Linked DNA regions of Methylobacterium currus. The protein of the gene in region 3 interacts with the protein of the main gene of each other region in a pairwise test. Links are inferred from orthologs where the notes say so. Each region holds a gene or a part of one and is shown on either strand. Other genes may lie near its edges. The genes, in order: DA075_RS28850, dnaE and dnaQ.

The links.
Region 1: the proteins of dnaQ (region 3) and DA075_RS28850 interact in binary tests that used the Escherichia coli proteins (3 or more experiments, as listed by UniProt). The link is inferred for Methylobacterium currus from one-to-one orthologs.
Region 2: the proteins of dnaQ (region 3) and dnaE interact in binary tests that used the Escherichia coli proteins (3 or more experiments, as listed by UniProt). The link is inferred for Methylobacterium currus from one-to-one orthologs.

The regions. Positions count from the first base shown.
Region 1 is NZ_CP028843.1:6,281,686-6,285,259, forward strand. The notes cover bases 440-3,377. They hold DA075_RS28850 (DNA polymerase III subunit gamma/tau), read left to right. Parts: upstream 440-907; coding sequence 908-2,848; downstream 2,849-3,377. Other genes in these bases: DA075_RS28840 (RtcB family protein), read left to right, coding at 440-646; DA075_RS28855 (YbaB/EbfC family nucleoid-associated protein), read left to right, coding at 2,927-3,247; recR (recombination mediator RecR), read left to right, coding at 3,363-3,377. Outside these bases: more of DA075_RS28840, read left to right, coding at 1-439; more of recR, read left to right, coding at 3,378-3,574. UniProt on the Escherichia coli protein: Part of the beta sliding clamp loading complex, which hydrolyzes ATP to load the beta clamp onto primed DNA to form the DNA replication pre-initiation complex.
Region 2 is NZ_CP028843.1:558,279-563,027, forward strand. The notes cover bases 314-4,426. They hold dnaE (DNA polymerase III subunit alpha), read left to right. Parts: upstream 314-689; coding sequence 690-4,226; downstream 4,227-4,426. Outside these bases: DA075_RS02590 (glutamate--cysteine ligase), read right to left, coding at 1-191; DA075_RS35705 (hypothetical protein), read left to right, coding at 4,607-4,749. UniProt on the Escherichia coli protein: DNA polymerase III is a complex, multichain enzyme responsible for most of the replicative synthesis in bacteria. This DNA polymerase also exhibits 3' to 5' exonuclease activity. The alpha chain is the DNA polymerase catalytic subunit.
Region 3 is NZ_CP028843.1:2,595,787-2,599,149, forward strand. Bases 533-3,259 are described here. They hold dnaQ (DNA polymerase III subunit epsilon), read left to right. Parts: upstream 533-1,402; coding sequence 1,403-2,116; downstream 2,117-3,259. Other genes in these bases: DA075_RS12320 (shikimate dehydrogenase), read left to right, coding at 533-749; coaE (dephospho-CoA kinase), read left to right, coding at 746-1,351; DA075_RS12335 (hypothetical protein), read left to right, coding at 2,415-2,885; gcvP (aminomethyl-transferring glycine dehydrogenase), read right to left, coding at 3,055-3,259. In the rest of the region: more of DA075_RS12320, read left to right, coding at 1-532; more of gcvP, read right to left, coding at 3,260-3,363. UniProt on the Escherichia coli protein: DNA polymerase III is a complex, multichain enzyme responsible for most of the replicative synthesis in bacteria. The epsilon subunit contain the editing function and is a proofreading 3'-5' exonuclease.

The DNA.
Region 1 (3,574 bases), 3.7 Mb from region 3 along the record:
TACCGCGATCGTGGCGCCGGAGGTGCCGGCGCACAATGCCTGGATCGAGGCCGATGGCCGGGAGGGCCGGGATTACTGGCGGGCGCTGCAGGTCGTGCGGAGCTGGACCAAGGCCAACCACGCGATCATCCACGCGATGGTGCGCGAGGAGATCGGCAATCCTGTCGATGACGCGTTCTGGAACGAGCACAACTTCGTGTTCCAGCGCGACGACGGGCTGTTCTACCACGGCAAGGGCGCGACGCCGTCGTGGTCGGGCTATGCGGCGGACGACGACGGCCGGACCCTGATCCCGCTCAACATGAGCGAGCCGATCCTCATCGTCGCGCATCGCGACCGTGAGGGATCGCTCGGCTTCGCCCCGCACGGCGCCGGCCGCAACGCTTCGCGCAGCCGGCACCTGCGGGAGAACGGCGACGCGCTCGCCGCTGAACTCGCGGCGTTGCAGGCAAGCGGCCTCGACATCCGGTCCTATTGCGGCATCCCCGACCACTCTGAGCTGCCCTCGGCCTACAAGGACGCCGCCTCGGTGCGGGCCCAGATCGCGAAGTACGACCTGGCGCAGGTCGTGGACGAGATCGAGCCGTGCGGGTCGATCATGGCCGGCGACTGGGAGCGCGATGCGCCGTGGCGGAAGGGCCGGTGAGCAAGGGCCCGTGAGCAGACGGCGTTCGCGGCCATCGGGAGTTCGAGGCTCGGCCAGACCCCCGCTTGCGTTTCGGGCTTCGTCCCGCCATATAGGCCTCGGGAGGTTGGCGAGGGACGTTTCACTCGCCAACCGGGTCAGGTCCGGAAGGAAGCAGCCCTAACGAGACCGAGCGGGTTTTCGTCCAGCCTCCCACCCTACTCCCTTTCAGGAGCGCGTGCGCCCCCATCCCGGGGGCCGCCCTCACGACCCTGCGAGCGCATGGACGAGACCTCCGGCACGCCCTCGATCGACGAGCCGGGTCTCCCCGGGTTCAGCGCGGCCGAGAGCCCGCAACCTGCCCGGCAGCCGGCCCCCGCCTACCGGGTCCTGGCGCGCAAGTACCGTCCCAAGGATTTCGACGACCTGATCGGCCAGGGCGCCATGGTGCGCACCCTGGCGAACGCCTTCGAGGCCGGCCGCATCCCGCAGGCCTGGATGCTCACCGGCGTGCGCGGCGTCGGCAAGACCACCACCGCCCGCATCCTCGCCCGCGGCCTGAACTACGCCCTGCCCGAGGACCCGAATGCCGGGCCGACGATCCGGCTGCCCCGGCTCGGCCTGCACTGCGCCGCCATCATGGAATCCCGGCACATCGACGTGCTGGAGATGGACGCCGCCTCGCATACCGGCATCGACGACGTCCGCCAGATCATCGACGGCATCCGGTACTCGCCGGTCTCGGCGCGCTACAAGGTCTACATCGTCGACGAGGTCCACATGCTGTCCGAGAAGGCGTTCAACGCCTTCCTGAAGACGCTGGAGGAGCCGCCGCCGCACGCGAAGTTCGTCTTCGCCACCACCGAGATCCGCAAGGTTCCGGTCACCATCCTGTCGCGCTGCCAGCGCTTCGACCTGCGCCGCGTCGAGGCGGGCGCGCTGATCGCGCATCTCCAGAAGATCTGCGACGCCGAGGGTGTCGCGGCCGAGGCCGAGGCGCTCGCCGCGATCGCCCGCGCCGCCGAGGGCTCGGTGCGCGACTCGCTCTCGCTCCTCGACCAGGCGATCGCCCACGGCGCCGGCCACGTCACCGCCGAGACGGTGCGCGACATGCTCGGGCTGGCCGACCGGGCCCGGGTCGTCGACCTGTTCGAGGCGGCGATGCGCGGCGACGTGCCCGCCACCTTCGCGGAATTGCGGGCGCAGCACGAATCCGGGGCCGACCCGGCCGTGGTGCTCTCCGACCTCGCCGAGTTCACTCACCTCGTCACCCGCCTCAAGCTCGCCCCCGATTCGGCCCGCTCCGACACCTCGCTGAGCGAGGTCGAGCGGGTGCGCGGCGGCGATTTCGCCGACCGGCTCTCGGTGCGGGCCCTCTCCCGCGCCTGGCAGATCCTGCTCAAGGCGATCCCCGAGGTGCAGGCGGCGACCCGGCCGCTGGCGGCGGCCGAGATGGCGCTGGTGCGCCTGATCTACGCCGCCGACCTGCCGACGCCGGACGAGGCCCTGCGCCAGATCCGGGAGGGCGGCAGCGTCGGCCTCCCGGCTCGGGCGCCGGCGGCCGTTCAACCCGTTGCGCCGGTGGCGCAGGCGGCGCCGACATTACGCGAGATCCCGGCTTCCGCGCCCGTCGCCCTGCGCGGGCCGGCGGCCGCCGCGGCGGCGCCGGCCCTGGCGCGCAGCCTGCCGGAGGTGCCCCCGGCCGAGGCGGCGCCCCGCCCCGCGCCGCCTCCCGCAGCGACGCCGCGCCCGACGCTGGTCCAGCCCGCCCCGGCTCCCAAACTCGCCGCCAAGGCGGAATCCGGCCCGCGGCTGCGCCGGTTCGAGGACGTGGTGGCGCTCGCTGACGAGCGCCGCGACATCGGCCTGAAGATGGCGCTGGAGCGGGACGTGCACCTCGTCCGCTTCGAGGACGGCCGGATCGAGTTCCGTCTCGCCGAGGGCGGACGCGCGACGCTCGGTACCGACCTTGCCCGCGCCCTGGAGGCCTGGACCGGCCGGCGCTGGGTAGTGGCCCTGTCGCAGGAGACCGGCGAGCAGACGCTCGACGCCCGGGCCAGGGCCGCGGTCGAAAGCCGCCACCAGGGCGCGGCGAGTCATCCGCTGGTCCAGGCGGTGCTGAAGAACTTCCCGGGCGCCCAGATCGTCGACGTGCGCGACAAGACGCTGGAGCCCCCGGCCCTCGACGAGGCGCCGCCGGATTCCGACGATCCGGATCTGTAACCGGCAGACCCGTAGCCGACGGCCCGCCGGCACCCCACATCCGTTTCGAATCCTGTCTCACATTGCGAGGACGCCGCCATGGACATCATGGGACTGATGAAGCAGGCCCAGGCCATGCAGAAGAAGATGGCCGACCTTCAGTCCGAGCTCGACGCCGTCCAGGTCTCGGGCGCGTCCGGCGGCGGCTCCGTCACGGTGACGATGACCGCGAAGGGCAACGTGAAGGGCCTCACCCTGGATGCCTCGCTGCTGGTGCCGGACGAGAAGGAGATCCTGGAGGACCTGATCGTCGCGGCGCTCAATGACGCCAAGGCCAAGGCCGAGCGGGCCGCGGAGGAGCGGATGCAGGAGCTGACCAAGGGCCTGCCGCTACCCCCGGGCATGAAGTTGCCGTTCTAGCGTTTCCGTCGCTCAGGTCGGGACTTTCTCAACCCGGATTGTGCGCATCCTCCTCTCCCCGCCCGCGGGGAGAGGGGGATTCAGGCGCATCGTCACCACGAAAGTCGAGTCATCCATGCCCCAGGCCGTCGCGGGTCCGGAGATCGAGCGGCTGATCCAGCTCCTGGCCCGCATGCCCGGCCTCGGGCCGCGCTCGGCCCGCCGGGCCGCGCTCCAGCTCATCAAGAAGCGCGAGACGCTGCTGGCGCCGCTCGCCGACGCCATGCGGGTCGCCGCCGACCGGATCGTGGTCTGCCACGAATGCGGCAACGTCGACACGCAGGATCC
Region 2 (4,749 bases), 2.0 Mb from region 3 along the record:
CCGTCCAGCAGGGCCGAGATGCCCCGCTCGCCGTCGTAGGGCACCGGCGAGAGGTCGGCGCGGTAGAACGGGACCTTCTCATGCTCGGTGCCGATGGCGAAGGCGTCGTGCGGCTTCTCGCCGGCCGCGAACCACTCGATCAGCTCGGACCGCGCGTCGAGCGGGGTCGCGTCGGACACGTCGCGCGCCATGCGCCACCTCGTGCTTAGAACGAAAACGATGACTCCCGGCGGGCCGGCGACCCACCGTCAAGGTTGCGCCTAGATAGGCCGTGGACGATCGAGCCGCAACGCGGTCGCCCCATACCCCGGAGATCCATGTCGCTGGATCATGGTTCCCGGCCGAGCCCGGCCCCGTCAACCAACCGTTCACCACATCGACCGGATCCGGCGCGGACCCCCTTTGACACGGAACAAAACAAGAACAAACATACACCCGACGAAAGGGGACAGACCATGAACATACGCAAGATCCTCCTCGCTGTCACGGAGGTCGCCTCGATGGGCCTGCTCACCGGCGCGATCGCCCTGTGGGCGGTGGCGCTCTCGCCGATGCATTGACGGGCGGCCGTTGCGGCGCGGCCACGGCCAGGGCGGTTCCATCGATTCTGCGGTGGAGCGGCGGTGATTCAGGGGTGACTCCTCAAGCTCTGCCGGGAATCCTGGCGCGCTCACGAGGAGCGAGTCGCCTTGCAGATCCTGAAGCCCGTCGGCTACGTCCACCTGCACGTCCACTCCTCCTACTCGCTGCTCGAGGGCGCGCTGAAGATCGGCGACCTCGTGAAGGCCGCGGGCGCCGACCGGCAGCCGGCGCTGGCGCTCACCGACACCAACAACCTGTTCGGGGCGCTCGAATTCTCCGAGAAGGCGGCCGGCTCCGGCATCCAGCCGATCGCCGGGATCCAGCTGAGCGTCGCCTTCGAGCCGCCGGAGGCCGGGGCGAAGCTCAACGCCGCGCATCCGCACATCGTGCTGCTCGCCAAGGACGAGACCGGCTACGGCCACCTCCTGCGCCTGGCGAGCCGGGCCTATTTCGACAACGCCCTCGGCGAGGTGCCGCGGGTCTCCGTTCAGGCGCTCACCGAATGCGCGGGCGGCCTGATCGCGCTCACCGGCGGCATGGGCGGTCCCATCGATGCCGCCTTGCGCGCCGGCCGGGCCGAGCTGGCGCTGGCCCGGCTCGAGACCCTGAAGGCGGCCTTCGGCGAGGACCGCCTCTATGTCGAGCTGCAGCGCCACGGCCTGCCCGACGAGCGCGCCGTCGAGGGCGAGCTGATCCGCCTCGCCGATCGCCACGGCCTCTCGCTGGTGGCGACGAACGAGCCCTACTTCGCCAAGCCCGAGGATTACGAGGCGCACGACGCGCTGCTGGCCGTGGCGGAGGGCCGCCTCGTCTCCGACGACAAGCGCCGGCGCCTGACCCCGCGCCACGCCTTCAAGACCCGGGCCGAGATGGCCGACCTGTTCCGCGACCTGCCCGACGCGCTCCAGGCGACCGTCGAGATCGCGATGCGCTGCGCCTACCGGGCGCGCACCCGCAAGCCCATCCTGCCGAGCTTCGGCGCGCCGAGCCTCACCACCCCGTCGCAGGGCACGCCGGAGGGCGCCGCCGTGCAGGCGCAGGTCGCTGCCGCGACGACGGCTGTGGCGCAGGCCATCGCCCCCGACGAGGCGGCCGAGCTGCGCCGTCAGGCGGAAGAAGGTCTGACCGAGCGCCTGCGCCAGCACGGCCCGGCGGAAGGCCTGACGGAGAAGGATTACCGCGACCGGCTCGAATACGAGATCCGCGTCATCACCAACATGAAGTTCCCGGGCTACTTCCTGATCGTCTCGGACTTCATCAAGTGGGCCAAGGAGCACGACATTCCGGTCGGGCCGGGCCGCGGCTCGGGCGCCGGCTCCCTCGTCGCGTGGTCGCTCCTCATCACCGACCTCGACCCGATCCGCTTCGGCCTGCTGTTCGAGCGCTTCCTCAATCCCGAGCGCGTCTCGATGCCGGATTTCGACATCGATTTCTGCGTCGAGGGCCGCGAGCGGGTGATCCGCTACGTGCAGGAGCGCTACGGCGAGGGCCAGGTCGGGCAGATCATCACCTTCGGCACGCTGCTCGCCCGCGGCGTGCTGCGCGACGTCGGCCGGGTGCTGGAGATGCCCTACGGCCAGGTCGACAAGCTGACGAAGCTGGTGCCGCAGAACCCGGCCAACCCCGTGACCCTGGCCCAGGCGATCGAGGGCGAGCCGAAGCTCCAGAGCGCGATCGAGGAGGAGCCGGTCGTCGCCCGCCTGATGAGCATCGCCAGGAAGCTCGAAGGCCTGCACCGCCACGCCTCGACCCACGCCGCCGGCGTGGTGATCGGCGACCGGCCGCTCGAAGAGCTGGTGCCGCTCTACCGCGATCCGAAGACCGGGATGCGGGTGACCCAGTTCAACATGAAGTGGGTCGAGCAGGCAGGGCTGGTGAAGTTCGACTTCCTCGGCCTCAAGACCCTGACGGTCCTGCGCGCCGCGACCGACCTGCTGAAGCTGCGCGGCATCGAGGTCGACCTACCCTCGCTGCCGATCGATAACCAGCTCACCTACGAGCGCCTGCGCAAGGGCGAGACGGTCGGCGTGTTCCAGGTGGAATCGGCCGGCATGCGCAAGGCGCTGGTCGAGATGTGCGCCGACCGCTTCGAGGACATCATCGCCCTGGTGGCGCTCTACCGCCCGGGCCCGATGGCCAACATCCCGGTCTATTGCGAGCGCAAGCTCGGCCGCGACGCCGGCAACGAGAAGAACTGGTACCCGCACGAAAAGCTGGAGCCGATCCTCGCCGAGACCTTCGGCATCATCGTCTACCAGGAACAGGTGATGGAGGTGGCCAAGGTCCTGGCCGGCTACTCGCTCGGCGACGCCGATCTCCTGCGCCGCGCCATGGGCAAGAAGATCAAGGCGGAGATGGACGCCCAGCGCGACCGCTTCGTGAAGGGTGCGGTCGAGCGCGGCCTCGACAAGGGCAAGGCCAACGAGATCTTCGACCTGTTGGCCAAGTTCGCCGATTACGGCTTCAACAAGTCGCACGCCGCGGCCTACGCGCTGATCACCTACCAGACAGCCTACCTGAAGGCGAATTACCCGGTCGAGTTCCTGGCCGCCTCGATGTCGCTCGACATCGACAACACCGACAAGCTCGCCGAACTGCGCCAGGACGCGCAGCGCCTGAACATCAAGGTCGAGCCGCCGAACGTGAACCGCTCCGGCGTCACCTTCGAGGTGCATGACGGCGCGATCCGCTACGCGCTCGCCGCCATCAAGGGCGTCGGCCGCTCCGCCGTCGAGGCGATCGTGCAGGCCCGCGGCGAGACGCCGTTCCGCGACCTCGGCGACTTCGCCCGGCGCCTCAACCCGAAGCTCGTCAACAAGCGCACCCTGGAGAGCCTGGTGGCGGCCGGCGCCCTCGACGCGATCGAGCCCGACCGGGCCAAGGCCTTCGCCGCCGTCGAGCCGATGATGCGGCTCGCCCAGGGCGCGGCCGAGGCCGAGACCGTCGGCATGGTGGACATGTTCGGCGGCGTCGCGGCGGCCGAGGTGTCGTTGCGCATCCCCGCCCACGAGCCCTGGCCGATGGCCGACCGGCTCAAGCGCGAATACGACGCGGTCGGCTTCTTCCTCTCGGGCCACCCCCTCGACGAGTACGGCGACCTCCTGACGAAGCTCCGGGTCCAGACCTGGGCCGAGTTCTGCCGCTCGGTCCGCGCCGGCACCTCCACGGTCGGCCGGGTCGCGGCGAGCGTGCTCGACCGCTCCGAGCGGCGCACCAAGACCGGCAACAAGCTCGGCATCGTGACCCTCTCCGACCAGACCGGCCATTTCGAGGCGATCATCTTCTCGGAAGGGCTCCAGCACTACCGCGACATGCTGGAGCCCGGCGCCGCCCTTGTGCTCCAGCTCCAGGCCAGCACCGAGGGCGAGGACGTGCGCGCCCGCATCCAGACCTGCGAACCCCTCGACCAGGCCGCTTCCCGCCACCAGAAGGGCATGCGGATCTACCTGCGCGACGAGCGCCCGATCTCCAGCGTGCAGCAGCGGTTGCAGGTGCGCGGGGAGGGGGAGGTGTCGTTGATCCTGATCCTCGACGGGGGTGAGCGGGAGGTCGAGGTGAAGCTCGGGGGCAAGTACCAGGCGACGCCGCAGATCGCGGGGGCGCTCCGGGCGGTGCCCGGGGTGGTGCAGGTGGAGGTGAGTTGAGGGGAGGGCGCCCCGGGATCCCGGGGCGGCCCATCAGCCGCGGCGATGCTCTGCCTCCTCACCTTCGCGCCCGGCCGGCGGACCAGCGGCCTGACGCGCGATGGCGGAACTCGCGACGGCGGCCATCACGCTCCCGTCGATCCATCGCCGCGGGGCGTCCGGCGCGCCGGACGCGACGCGAGGCGCTGCGGCCGCTCCGGGCCCCGTGGCGCTGTGTCTCCGGACCACGTGTCCGGTTCTCCCGCTCACGACGGCCGGACGCTGCACCGCAGTGGAGGCCCTGACCGCAAGGTGCGACGGTGCGATTCGACTGTTAAATTTTGAGAGTGTTGCCGTTAATTTATGATGATATTTTCAATTTTTGAATCGGGGGTGCGCCGATGCCACCGGAATACAAGACATGGCCTGAAATCGAAAGCATGGTCATTGCGCATATTCGCGAGCAGCCTATAGGTAAAAAATTGATCAAGTTTGAGCTTTTATACGAAAGCGCCGGCTCAGAACCGCTTGGATTTGACGTAGA
Region 3 (3,363 bases):
GCGTCGACGTCCATCCCGACGCCTTCCAGGACTTCATCCGCAGCCTTGGGGCAGAGGGCTGGGTGGGGGGCAACGTCACGATCCCGCACAAGGAGGCGGCCTTCCGCCTCGTCGAGGTGCTGACCCCGCGGGCCGAGCGGATCGGTGCCGTCAATACGCTGTGGTTCGAGGACGGGCGCCTCTACGGCGACAACACCGACGCGCCGGGCTTCCTCGCCCATCTGGATGCCAGCCTGGGCGCGGGCTGGCCGGAGGCGACGGGCCTCACGGAGGGACGCGCCACCCTGGTGCTCGGCGCTGGCGGGGCGGCCCGGGCGATCCTGGTCGGGCTCCTCGAACGCGGGCTCTCCCGCCTGATCGTGGCGAACCGCAGCGCCGAGCGGGCGGAGAGCCTGACCGCCCTCGATCCGGCCCGGATCACCGCGGTTTCCTGGGATTCGGTGCCGGCCCAGCTTCCCGCCACCGGGCTCCTCATCAACACCACCGCCCTCGGCATGGCGGGCCAGGATCCGCTCACCCTCGATCTCGCGCCCCTGCCGGCCGCGGCGGCGGTGGCCGACATCGTCTACGTGCCGCTCGAAACCCCGCTCCTCGCCGCCGCCCGGGCCCGGGGGCTCGCAGGCGTCGACGGGCTCGGCATGCTGCTGCACCAGGCGGTGCCGGGCTTCGCCCGCTGGTTCGGCCGCACGCCCGAGGTCACGCCTTCCTTGCGCGCCCGCATCGTCGCCGACCTCGGGGGTCACGGGTGAGCCGGCCCGTCATCCTTGGCCTCACCGGCTCGATCGGCATGGGCAAGAGCGCCACCGCGGCGATGTTCCGCGCGCGCGGAGTGCCGGTCCACGACGCCGATGCCTGCGTGCACGCCCTCTACGGTCCGGGCGGGGCTGCCGCGTCGGCCATCGGCGCGGCATTTCCCGGGACGCTCGCCCCCGACGGGTCGGTCGACCGCGTCGCCCTGCGCAAGGCGGTGCTCGGCGAGCCGGACCGCCTGCGCCTCCTCGAATCCCTGGTCCATCCCCTGGTGCGGGCGGCGCGGGACGCCTTCCTCGCCACCCATGCGTCGGCGCCCCTCGTCGTCCTCGACGTGCCGCTCCTGTTCGAGACCGGCGGCGAGGCGGGTTGCGACGCCGTCGCGGTGGTCACCGCCCCGCCCGAGGTGCAGCGCGCCCGGGTGCTGGCCCGGCCGGGGATGACGGAAGACGCCTTCGCGCAGATCCTCACGAAGCAGATGCCCGACGCCGAGAAGCGCCGGCGCGCCGACTTCCTGATCGAGACCGATCGGGGCTTTCCCCAGGCCGAGGCGCAAGTCGAGGCGGTGATCGCCGCCGTGACGGCGAGGCGGGCCGGTTAACGCTTCGTCGCTACACAAGGCCCGAACACCTCTCTCGAAGGGAGCCGCACGATGCTGCGCGAGATCGTCCTCGATACCGAGACCACCGGCACCGAGGCCAAGACCGACCGGCTGATCGAGATCGGCGGGATCGAGCTTCTCAATCACATCCCGTCGGGCCGCGAGTTCCACCGCTACATCAACCCGCAGCGGCCGGTCTCGGAGGGCGCGTTCCGGGTCCACGGCCTCTCGGACGCCTTCCTCGCCGACAAGCCGCTCTTCGCGCAGATCCTGCCCGACTTCCTGGAGTTCTGCGGCGACGCGACCCTGGTGATCCACAACGCCGCCTTCGACGTCGGCTTCCTCAACGCCGAATATGCCCGCCTCGGCGACAGGGCCCCGCCGGCGATCGAGCTGGCATCCGTCGTCGACACCCTGGCGATCGCCCGCCGCAAGCATCCGGGCGCGGCCAACAACCTCGACGCGCTCTGCTCGCGCTACGGCATCGACAATTCCCGCCGCACCAAGCACGGCGCGCTCCTCGACGCGCAGATCCTCGCCGAGGTCTATATCGAGCTTCTGGGTGGTAAGCAGACGACGCTCGGGCTGACGGTCGAGGGCCAAGCCGGCCCGTCCGGGCCCTCGTTGCGGGCTGCGCCGATCGCGCATGGCCCCCGCCCGACCCGCAGCCGCCTCACCGAGGCCGAGCTGGCGGCCCATGCCGCCTTCGCGGCGGGGCTGGGGGAGAAGGCGGTCTGGCGGGATTACCTCGGGGAGGCGGGGTGAGGCTTCCGCGTGGACCGGGGATTGCGGCAGGCGAGAAGAGTAAAAATCCTCGCAGGATCGTCGCATGAAGGCGTTCAAGTTTCATGGCAGCGCACTAAGCACCATTCGCCGAAGTAGCCGCCGGTTCGGCGGCGAAAATGATGCGCAAACAAGGAGCTGAGCAGAGTTGCCCGATGCAGATCTGCTTAGACGATCTGCGTGCCGTCCCGTACGCGGCGCGTCGTGACGCGGGATATCAGCTCGACAAAGTTCAGAACGGGCGGAGGGCAGGGTGAGGCGTGGGCTGACATACGCCCTGATGGCGGCAGGAGCGCTGCTCCTGATCGTCGCCGGCCTGCCGATCCTCCTCGTGGGATGGATGATGTGGAGCAACGACAGGGTCGGCGAGTTCCGCGACGCGGCGACGGCGGAACTGCCCGGCCTGAGCGTCACGCTCGAGCGACGGTTCGCTCATCCGTTCCTGGCGGAATATTACCGCAGCCTGACGGTGAAGCAGGCAGGCGGCGGTGAAGCCCGGCTCGACATCGGCATGGATACGGGCGGATTGACCCGCGTCGGGGTTTGTCGCTCCGGAACGGGCAGCATCCTCGTTCACGACGCCTTGGGCACCACCGAGGCGGCGACGGGGACGACAGCCCCCTCGCTCGCGCGGCGACCGGCCCTCAAGGAGAAGTGCCCGGCGTTTCTGGGGTCTTTCGACGTGGATGCGAAGCACGACCTCGCCTTCACGCCGGCCATGCCGACTCTGAAGGATGGCCATCGTCCCTGATGCGGGTGCGGCGAACAATCCCGTGAAGGAGCGTGCCATCGCCCGCATAGGCAACGCGAGCCTCGCGATGCCGGCTCGAGGCGATGACCGGGCGCGCTCTGCCCGGGCATCGTCGTTGTCCGTCGCCTCGACGTTCCGGGGGCCCGGAACGTCTCCAGAGACGCGATATCTACTCCGCCGCCTTCATGTAGCTCTCCACCGGCGGACACGCGCAGACCAGGTTGCGGTCGCCATAGGCATTGTCCACCCGGTTGACCGGCGGCCAGTACTTGTCGACCCGGAAGGCGCCGGCCGGGAAGCAGGCCGCCTCGCGGGAATAGGGCCGCTCCCAGGGACCGATCAGATCTTCGACCGTGTGGGGGGCGTTCTTGAGCGGGTTGTCGGCCCGGTCCATCCGGCCCTCCTCGATGGCCCGGATCTCTTCCCGGATCGCCAGCATGGCGTCGCAGAAGCGGTCGATCTCGCCCTTGGTCTCGGA